Regions from separate parts of the Citrobacter telavivensis genome, predicted to be linked through region 1. Evidence: predicted binding sites of a transcription regulator. Region 1 holds the regulator's gene; each other region holds the start of a gene.
What was found. The regulator Fur, encoded in region 1, represses iron uptake genes when iron is present. The targets are predictions, from matches to a motif close to ATAATAATGAGAACNACTATCAA.
Positions count from the first base shown of each region.

Region 2: feoA (ferrous iron transporter A) is a predicted target of Fur. The motif match lies at 1,575-1,597, and genes of this name have one in related genera.
Region 3: ACERJC_RS05035 (TonB-dependent siderophore receptor) is a predicted target of Fur. The motif match lies at 2,260-2,282, and genes of this name have one in related genera.

Region 1 covers NZ_JBGUBF010000001.1:457,247-460,530, reverse strand. The annotation lists gene ybfF (esterase) at 1-314, shown strand, start outside; gene ybfE (LexA regulated protein) at 443-736, shown strand; gene fldA (flavodoxin FldA) at 886-1,416, shown strand; gene fur (ferric iron uptake transcriptional regulator) at 1,697-2,143, shown strand; gene tcuR (tricarballylate utilization LysR family transcriptional regulator TcuR) at 2,274-3,200, shown strand.
Region 2 covers NZ_JBGUBF010000003.1:425,922-429,205, reverse strand. The annotation lists gene ACERJC_RS16670 (Tex family protein) at 1-1,333, shown strand, start outside; gene feoA (ferrous iron transporter A) at 1,709-1,936, shown strand; gene feoB (Fe(2+) transporter permease subunit FeoB) at 1,955-3,284, shown strand, end outside.
Region 3 covers NZ_JBGUBF010000001.1:1,054,779-1,058,062, forward strand. The annotation lists gene ACERJC_RS05035 (TonB-dependent siderophore receptor) at 1-2,157, opposite strand, end outside; gene comR (TetR family copper-responsive transcriptional repressor ComR) at 2,391-3,026, opposite strand; gene bhsA (multiple stress resistance protein BhsA) at 3,271-3,284, shown strand, end outside.

The sequences.
Region 1 (3,284 bases):
ATGAAGAAGGCGTGATTCAGTTTTTGCTGAAATCATATGTTGACGGCGAGTGGCGTTTTAACGTGCCGGTGCTGTGGGAACAATACCCGCATATCGTCGGCTGGGAGACGATTCCGGCCTGGGATCATCCGGCGCTGTTTATCCCCGGCGGCAACTCCCCTTATGTCACCGAGGCGTATCGCGCCGATTTACTGGCCCAGTTCCCACAGGCGCGTGCGCATGTGATTGCCGGGGCGGGTCATTGGGTGCATGCCGAAAAGCCGGAGGCGGTGCTGCGCGCCATCCGTCGTTATCTCAACGAGACGGCTAACTGATTAAAAACTCAGCGTCCGTGCGCGATTACACGTACGAACGTTGGCGCGCCTCATCCGCTGATGTATGATGGCGCGCTATCCATCCGGGCAGAGGCCTGGCTGATTGTTTCCCCGAAGTCACCAAAATCATGGCCAAAGAACAAACGGACCGTACGACACTAGATCTGTTCGCGCACGAGCGTCGCCCGGGACGACCGAAAACCAATCCGCTTTCGCGCGATGAACAACTGCGCATTAACAAGCGTAATCAGCTAAAACGCGACAAAGTTCGTGGTCTTAAGCGTGTCGAGCTCAAGCTCAACGCGGAAGCCGTTGACGCGCTAAATGAGCTGGCGGAATCCCGGGAGATGAGCCGCAGTGAACTGATTGAAGAGATACTGATGGCCCAACTGGCGGCGCTACGCGGCCAGGATCTCGCCTGAAATCCCCTCATTCCCCACTTTCGTGTAGCATGGAGTGCACTCGTATGCGTTTGCTATTTCCGCATACCTGACTGTTCTGCTATGATTGCCGTTATCTGTGGGCAACTCGCCACCACCATTTCAATAAGTTTCAAGAGGTTACTTTACTCATGGCAATCACTGGCATCTTTTTCGGCAGCGACACCGGGAATACCGAAAATATCGCAAAAATGATTCAAAAACAGCTTGGTAAAGACGTTGCCGATGTGCATGACATTGCAAAAAGCAGCAAGGAAGATCTCGAAGGCTATGACATTCTGCTGCTTGGTATCCCAACCTGGTACTACGGTGAAGCGCAGTGCGACTGGGACGACTTCTTCCCGACCCTCGAAGACATTGATTTTAACGGCAAACTGGTTGCGCTGTTTGGCTGCGGCGATCAGGAAGACTATGCTGAATACTTCTGCGACGCGTTAGGCACAATCCGCGATATCATTGAGCCGCGCGGCGCAACCATCGTGGGTCACTGGCCGACCGCAGGCTATCATTTTGAAGCGTCCAAAGGTCTGGCGGATGACGACCATTTTGTCGGTCTGGCGATTGACGAAGACCGTCAGCCGGAACTGACCGCCGAGCGCGTGGAAAAATGGGTGAAGCAGATTTCTGAAGAACTGCACCTCGACGACATCATTAACGCCTGATGTACGGCGGCGCAGACAATGTTTGCGCCGCATCAATAGACAGAACCAATCAAAATAATTGCTACAAATTTGTAACTTTCTTGCCCATCCCTGTACAATGTGCGGGAGTTTTTAGGTGGCGCTCTCATTTCCAGGCAATACCGACTATTTATTAACATTTGCCAGAGGCTTGCGGTTTTCATTTAGACACGGCAGTCCTATAATGAAACGCATTATCTCGAGTGCAATTTCTGTCACTTCTTGTATGAAGTGAATCGTTTAGCAACAGGACAGATTCCGCATGACTGACAACAATACCGCATTAAAGAAGGCTGGCCTGAAAGTAACGCTTCCTCGTTTAAAGATCCTGGAAGTTCTTCAGGAACCGGAAAACCATCACGTCAGTGCGGAAGATTTATATAAACGACTGATCGACATGGGTGAAGAAATTGGTCTGGCGACCGTGTATCGCGTGCTGAACCAGTTTGACGACGCCGGGATCGTTACCCGCCACAATTTTGAAGGCGGTAAATCCGTTTTCGAGTTGACCCAGCAGCATCATCACGATCACCTTATTTGCCTCGATTGCGGCAAAGTGATCGAATTCAGTGATGATTCTATTGAAGCGCGTCAGCGTGAGATCGCGGCGAAGCATGGCATTCGTCTGACGAATCATAGCCTTTATCTGTACGGCCACTGTGCTGAAGGCGATTGTCGCGAAGACGAACACGCGCACGACGCGAAATAATTTGTATTATTCTGAAAAGCCAACCTGCCGGTTGGCTTTTTTTATGCGTGCCATTCCCCACGCCGCGCTTTCTTCTGACAGCATGTTGCTTTAATGTAAAATCTCACCCTGCCTTGTCCGGAGAATCGAAATGGAACTTCGCCAGCTACGTTATTTTGTCCGTATTGTGGAAACCGGGAGTATGGGCAGCGCGGCGCTCGATCTCGACATCGGCGTTTCCGCGCTCAGCCAGCAGATGACACGACTGGAAAACGAACTTGCGATTCGTCTATTGCAGCGAACCTCGCGTGGCGTAACGCCAACCAACGCCGGTCTGGCCTTTTACTCACAGGCGCAACTGGCGCTGCGTCACGCTGATGACGCCATTCTGGCCGCGCGCGATGCGCGTCTGTCCGGACATGTCAGCGTCGGCATGGCCCCCAGCACGGCCTCTGTCCTGGGAATGCCGTTTATTCATGCTATGCGGGAACATTACGCCGACGTACGCTTGCATGTGGTGGAAAGCCTCTCGGGCAATCTGGAACGGATGATCAACACCCGTCAGATTGATCTGGCCGTCGTTTTTCAAAAAGAGAAGATCCTGCGCTGGAGCGCCAGGCCGGTTCTCGAAGAGCGGCTTTTTCTGATTGGCACGCACGAGCTGCTGGCGGATATTCCGGATGACACCATAACCCCTGCTCAACTGGCGAATATTCCCCTGATCATGCCAAGCCTCGGTCACGGACTGCGCGGCCGACTGGAGGCCATCTGTCAGGAACACGGACTAAAGGTTGATATCGCCACGGAAATTGACGGCCTGACGTTACTGATGCACGCCGTTCGCAGCGGACTCGGTGCCACGCTGCAACCCGGAGCTGCCATTTCGCACCTTGAGAGAGACGCGCTAAGAGTGATCGGTGTCCACAATCCTGTACTTAGCCGCCCCAATTTTCTGGTCAGCCTGTCTGACGATGAACTCACCCCCGCCGGGCTCGCCGCCCGCGTGATGCTCACAAAAGTCATGCGTGAACTTGTTGAAACCGGCTGTTGGCCGGGTGCAACCCTTTACGCTCACTAAACAGGTCTTTAGCTTTTCGTCATAGCGCCCATACAACCCGTACGTATACATTTCAATTACAAATTTAACAAATAGTTAAATGAT
Region 2 (3,284 bases), on a different contig from region 1:
CATGGGCCTCGATCCGGGTCTGCGAACCGGCGTGAAGGTCGCAGTGGTGGATGGCACCGGTAAGCTGGTCGCCACCGATACCATCTATCCCCACACCGGTCAGGCGGCGAAAGCGGCCGTGGTGGTAGCGGCGCTATGCGAAAAGTACAACGTGGAACTGGTGGCGATTGGTAACGGCACCGCCTCGCGCGAAACCGAACGCTTCTTCCTCGACGTACAGAAACAGTTCCCGAAAGTGACAGCGCAGAAAGTGATCGTCAGCGAAGCCGGGGCGTCAGTCTATTCCGCGTCTGAACTGGCAGCCCTGGAGTTCCCGGACCTCGACGTCTCGCTGCGCGGCGCGGTTTCCATTGCGCGTCGCCTGCAGGATCCACTCGCCGAGCTGGTGAAAATCGATCCGAAATCGATCGGGGTTGGTCAGTATCAGCATGATGTCAGCCAGACGCAGCTAGCCCGTAAGCTGGATGCGGTGGTGGAAGACTGTGTAAACGCCGTCGGCGTCGACCTGAACACGGCATCGGTTCCGCTGTTAACCCGCGTGGCCGGTCTGACCCGCATGATGGCACAGAATATTGTGGCCTGGCGCGATGAGAACGGTCAGTTCCAGAATCGTCAGCAACTGCTGAAAGTCAGCCGTCTGGGGCCGAAAGCCTTCGAACAGTGTGCGGGCTTCTTGCGCATTAACCACGGTGATAATCCGCTGGATGCTTCCACGGTTCACCCGGAAGCGTATCCGGTCGTGGAGCGTATTCTGGCGGCAACTCAACAGGCCCTGAAAGACCTGATGGGCAACAGCAGCGAACTGCGCAATCTGAAAGCCGTCGATTTTACTGACGACAAGTTTGGCGTCCCGACCGTCAGCGACATCATCAAAGAGCTGGAGAAACCAGGGCGCGATCCGCGTCCGGAGTTCAAAACCGCGCAGTTTGCCGATGGAGTGGAAACCATGAACGATCTGCAGCCGGGGATGATTCTCGAAGGCGCAGTCACCAACGTCACCAACTTTGGCGCGTTTGTGGATATCGGCGTTCACCAGGATGGTCTGGTCCACATCTCATCGCTGTCGAACAAGTTCGTCGACGATCCGCACACCGTGGTGAAAGCAGGCGATATTGTGAAGGTGAAAGTGCTGGAAGTTGACCTGCAGCGCAAGCGTATTGCCCTGACGATGCGCCTGGACGAACAGCCGGGTGAAACCAATGCCCGTCGCGGCGGCGGCGGAAACGACCGTCCGGCAGCGAAAGCGGCAAAACCGCGTGGTCGTGAAGCGCAACCCGCAGGCAACAGCGCGATGATGGATGCGCTGGCGGCAGCAATGGGTAAGAAACGTTAAGTCTGAATTGTGCGCCGGATGGCGGTGGCAACACCGTATCCGGCATATTTACACGGTTCCCTCTCACCACCTCACTCTATTTTTCACCTCATTAACAGATGAAACCTTAATTAAACATTAACAACGTTAATTTATTAAGAATTCAAATCATTTCACCTGGCGGTTATTATTTTTGAGCCATATCAAAAATGGCGCAGATTATTATTCAAACCAACATTCCGTCACATTTAATCGGTTGAAGATAAAAACCATTCTCATTATCATTGTATTGTAGAATATTGAGTCTTTCCTTCGTTGGCTAATCATCTGGTCTCATGCCGCACCACTTTGCCCCATGAGGTAAACATCCAGTTAGCAAGAAACAAGTAGGTTCTTATGCAATTTACTCCAGATACTGCGTGGAAAATTACCGGCTTTGCCCGTGAAATAAGTCCTGCATACCGTCAGAAACTGCTTTCCCTCGGCATGCTTCCGGGTTCCTCATTTAACGTGGTCCGCGTCGCCCCCTTAGGCGATCCCATTCATATTGAAACGCGTCGCGTCAGCCTGGTATTGCGTAAAAAAGACCTGGCATTATTAGAAGTGGAAGCGGTTTCCTGTTAATACAGTGAGTCTATAACGATGAAAAAATTAACCATTGGTTTAATTGGTAATCCAAATTCCGGTAAGACGACTCTGTTTAACCAACTGACCGGCGCCCGACAACGCGTAGGCAACTGGGCCGGGGTCACCGTGGAACGTAAAGAGGGACAATTCTCAACCACGGATCATCAGGTCACGCTGGTCGATCTGCCCGGCACGTATTCGCTCACCACCATCTCTTCGCAAACCTCTCTGGATGAACAGATTGCCTGCCACTACATTCTGAGCGGCGACGCTGACCTGTTAATTAACGTGGTGGATGCCTCAAACCTTGAGCGTAACCTTTATCTGACGCTGCAACTGCTTGAGTTGGGCATTCCCTGCATTGTCGCACTCAACATGCTCGACATCGCGGAAAAACAACAAATCCGGATTGATATCGACGCCCTTTCAGCCCGTCTTGGCTGCCCGGTCGTCCCGCTGGTTTCCACTCGCGGACGCGGTATCGAAGCGCTGAAGCTGGCGATTGACCGCCACAGTGAAAATGAAAACGTCGAACTGGTACATTACGCCCGACCGCTGTTGCGTGAGGCCGATAAACTGGCGAACGCAATGGCAAAAGAGATGCCAGCACAACAGCGTCGCTGGCTCGGTCTGCAAATGCTGGAAGGGGATATCTACAGCCGGGCATACGCCGGTGACGCTGCGGCGCAACTGGAGATTTCTCTGGCGCATCTGAGCGATGAGATGGACGACCCGGCGCTGCACATCGCCGATGCGCGTTACCAATGCATTGCGGCGATCTGCGACGTGGTGAGCAACACCCTGACGGCAGAGCCCAGCCGCTTTACGACGGCAGTGGACAAAATCATCCTCAACCGTTTTCTGGGTCTGCCGATCTTCCTGTTTGTGATGTACCTGATGTTCCTGCTCGCCATTAACATTGGCGGCGCGTTAGCCCCGATTTTTGATGCCGGCTCTGTGGCGATCTTTATTCACGGCATTCAGTGGATCGGCTATACCCTTCACTTCCCGGACTGGCTGACCATCTTCCTCGCACAAGGGCTTGGCGGCGGGATTAATACCGTTCTGCCGCTGGTCCCGCAGATCGGCATGATGTACCTGTTCCTCTCGTTCCTCGAAGACTCCGGCTACATGGCGCGGGCGGCGTTTGTGATGGACCGTCTGATGCAGGCGTTGGGGCTGCCGGGTAAATCGTTCGTCCCGCTGATTGTCGGCTTTGGCTGCAACGTACCGTCGGTGATGGGAGCCCGCACCCTGGATGCGCCACGCGAGCGTCTGATGACAATCATGATGGCACCGTTTATGTCCTGTGGTGCGCGACTGGCGATTTTCGCCGTGTTTGCTG
Region 3 (3,284 bases), 600 kb from region 1:
GGTACGACCCCGACCCTTATACTCGTACAGCGACGGGCTGCCATAGGTTGGGCTGTACAGCAATGGCGCGCGCTGACCCCACAAGGTGGTGTAATCTTCATCCAGCAGGTTTTCAATGCTGAAGGTCAGTTTACCCAGCGGGAGCTGATAGCTGCCGATAAAGTCCACGGTGTTATAGCCGTCCAGCTTGTTGCCGCTGGCATCGCTGAGATCGAACGATTGCTGGGTCTGAACCCGCAACGACCACGGCTCTGGCGCCCAGCCGACCCAGGCGGTGGCTTTGGACGGTGAGGCCAGCATCACATCCCATTTTTCCCATTTCCCGTTCTGTTTCACTTCGGATTTCAGCACGTTAAAGTTCGCCCCCAGACTCCAGTCGCTGTCAGGGATGAAGTACTCCGCCGCGCCTTCTACGCCGTAAATCCGGCGATCGTCAGGTTCCACGCGGATCGTCATATCGCTACGGTTAATCACAATCGACTTATCGGACGTCGAATAGTACGCCGCCAGTTGGGTACGCAGATTATCGCCGGTATAGCGCCAGCCCAGCTCATACGAATTGACCTTGATGCCTTCCAGACGCGAATCCGCCACGTTCACGCTGCGCTGGAGTTGGTAACGATCGCCCACCAACTGGTAAGTGCCGTTGCCGTAATATTTCCCGGGATCCGGTAGCTCAACGCCCTGGGAGAAGTTAAACCACGCCTGCTGGCGCTCGGTGAGATGCGCCAACAGTCCGGCGTTGAACAGGAAGTTGTCGTAATCGGTTTTACCTCCAGGAATGACATCGGCAGAGCTCGCTAAGCCATTGGCGATCCCCTGCTGCTGCGCATAGCCCACAAAATCATCAACCCGATTTTCCGTCCACTGATAGCGCACACCGCCGCTCAGGGTGAAGATGTCATTGATGTCATAACTGCTTTGCAGGAACGGGGCGAAGTTGGTGATGCTGTAGCCGGGGTAGCGCCCTGTCGTATAAGCCGTGCGGTTGTCCATTCCGCCTGACGGCACAGACCAGCCCAGATCGAAGAACTTCTGGTTGGAGTCGAAGGTTTCATGGTCCGCGTCGACGCCCCACGTCAGCTCCCAGTTATCCATCAACTGGCTGTTGAGCGTGATTTTGGCGCCGTACTGGTCCGTGTCCTGCTGCGAGGCTGAGAAACTGGTCACCTGACCTTTGCTGAGCGTCGGGAAAGGGTAGAATTTCAGCGACTCATCGCGGTAATAGATCTGGCTGACCAGATTCTGACCGAAGAAGTCCGCGTCGGAGTATTGCAGGCTGATCAGATGGCGCTCAGTCCCTGGAATACGGTCAGAACTGAGACCGCTGCGGGTGCTGGCGGTGCCGCTGCCGGTAACGGCGGACATATTTTCACCCAGGTACAGTCCGTAATCCTCATCCCCCTGACTCTTGTAATACTGGGTGACCAACTGTATCTGGCGATGGTCATCGATGTCGAGAGTCCCGGTTCCCATTACATCCAGACGATCGGAGTGTTGCAGACCGGTTTGCGTGTTGTCGAGCATCAGGGCGTCGCCATTGCCGTCGTACCAACCGCCAAAGCGCTGATAAGCCACGGACAGTCGGCCAGACGCGCGATCTGTACCGCCGCTGACCGCTGCGGCAACGCGCTCGTCGCGATCGTTACTGTTGTTAAAGCCGGATTTACCGCCCAGTTCAAGCTCTACCTGGCGTTCCGCCTGGCCCTTTTTAGTGACGATGTTAATTAAGCCGCCGGTACTGCCGCCACCATACAGCGACGTTGCGCCTGAAATGACCTCTATGTGTGCGATGTTAAAAGGGTCAATTGCATCCAGTTGGCGGCTGTCAGTACGCGATGAGTTCAGGCGTACGCCGTCGATCAGCACGACAATCGCGCGACCGCGCATGTTCATACCGTAGTTGGTACGTCCCTGGCTGCTGACGTCAATGCCGGGGATCAGTTGCGCCAGCACGTCTTTAAACTCTTTTCCGCCCTGAACCTGTTGCTCAATTTCCTGGCCTTCAATCACCCAGGTGGTCTGCGCCATTTCGGTGACGGTTTTCTGGCTGCGGTTGGCGCTGACGATGAGGTTTTCTTCTTCTGTTTGTGCCGCCGCAGCGGGCAGAGTCAGAGCCAACAGGATCGGGTTGAGGACCCAAAGACGCTTATTCATTCGCATTCCTTTCTGAAAATATCTGTGCAGGTGATGGTGTTTTAGCCGGTCGGTGCCAGCTGTTACATTGTGAAACAGATGTAAAATCAAATGCGAATATTGCTGATAATAATTTCTATTATCAATAGGTTTTTGTGAAAAGTTGAACCTAACTAAATGATAACATTAATTATTGTGTGGGGATTTCGTCGAAGAAGAACCGGGAAACGCCGTTTCCCGGTCAGAAAAAACGATCAGGCCTTAAGCAGTTCAGGCCACAGGCGCAGGGTAGTGTGGGTGATTTGCATCAGTTTCTCGAAACTGGCGCCTTCGCGGGCGCTGATGGACATGCCCTGCAAAATGCAGCTCAGATACTCGGCAAGATTTTGTACGTTATTGTGTGCCGGAATTTCACCGCGTTCCTGCCTATGGCGCAGAAATTGCGTCAGGGTCTGCTCCTGCATGGCGTGACGCGATTTCACCGTATGCGCAATATCGCGTGATGCCGCGGCAAGCGTCGCGGAGGTGTTAATCATAAAGCAGCCTGCGGGGGTGTCCTTGCTGGTGAAACAGGTTGCTACTGCGGTGAAGTAATCCTCCAGCGCCGCCTCAACGCTTTTTTCCTCGCAGAACAACTGCGCTTCGTGTTTTGCCGCGAAGCGAGCGATGTATCTGTCCAGCACCGCGCGGAACAGTCCTTCTTTATTAGTAAATTCCGCATACAGCGTTGGCGCCTTCGCGCCCGTTGCTTCAACAAGGTCAGAAAGCGATGTCGCCTCATAACCGTGCTGCCAGAAGAGTGTCATGGCCTTATCAAGCGCGGCTTCCCTGTCGAACACTTTTGGTCGGCCACGGCTTTTTTTTACGCAACTTGTCGATTCAGTTGTCATGGTGCCGTTGTACCTTAATGGAGTTAGTGAACACCTATTATAAAAATAAACCCGCACAGGCTCCAGCGCATTCGCGAGAAAAATATTTTTAGCCTAGTTACATGAAAGATAAGCGCTTTTCATTTTATATAACGATCGTTATAAAAAATGAGTTGACGTGTGACCTGGATCACATCTATTATTTACCTATCGATCGTTAAGTAAATACTTACGACGCCCCAATCATCTGCAAAAGGTCACAATTATGAAAAACGTAAA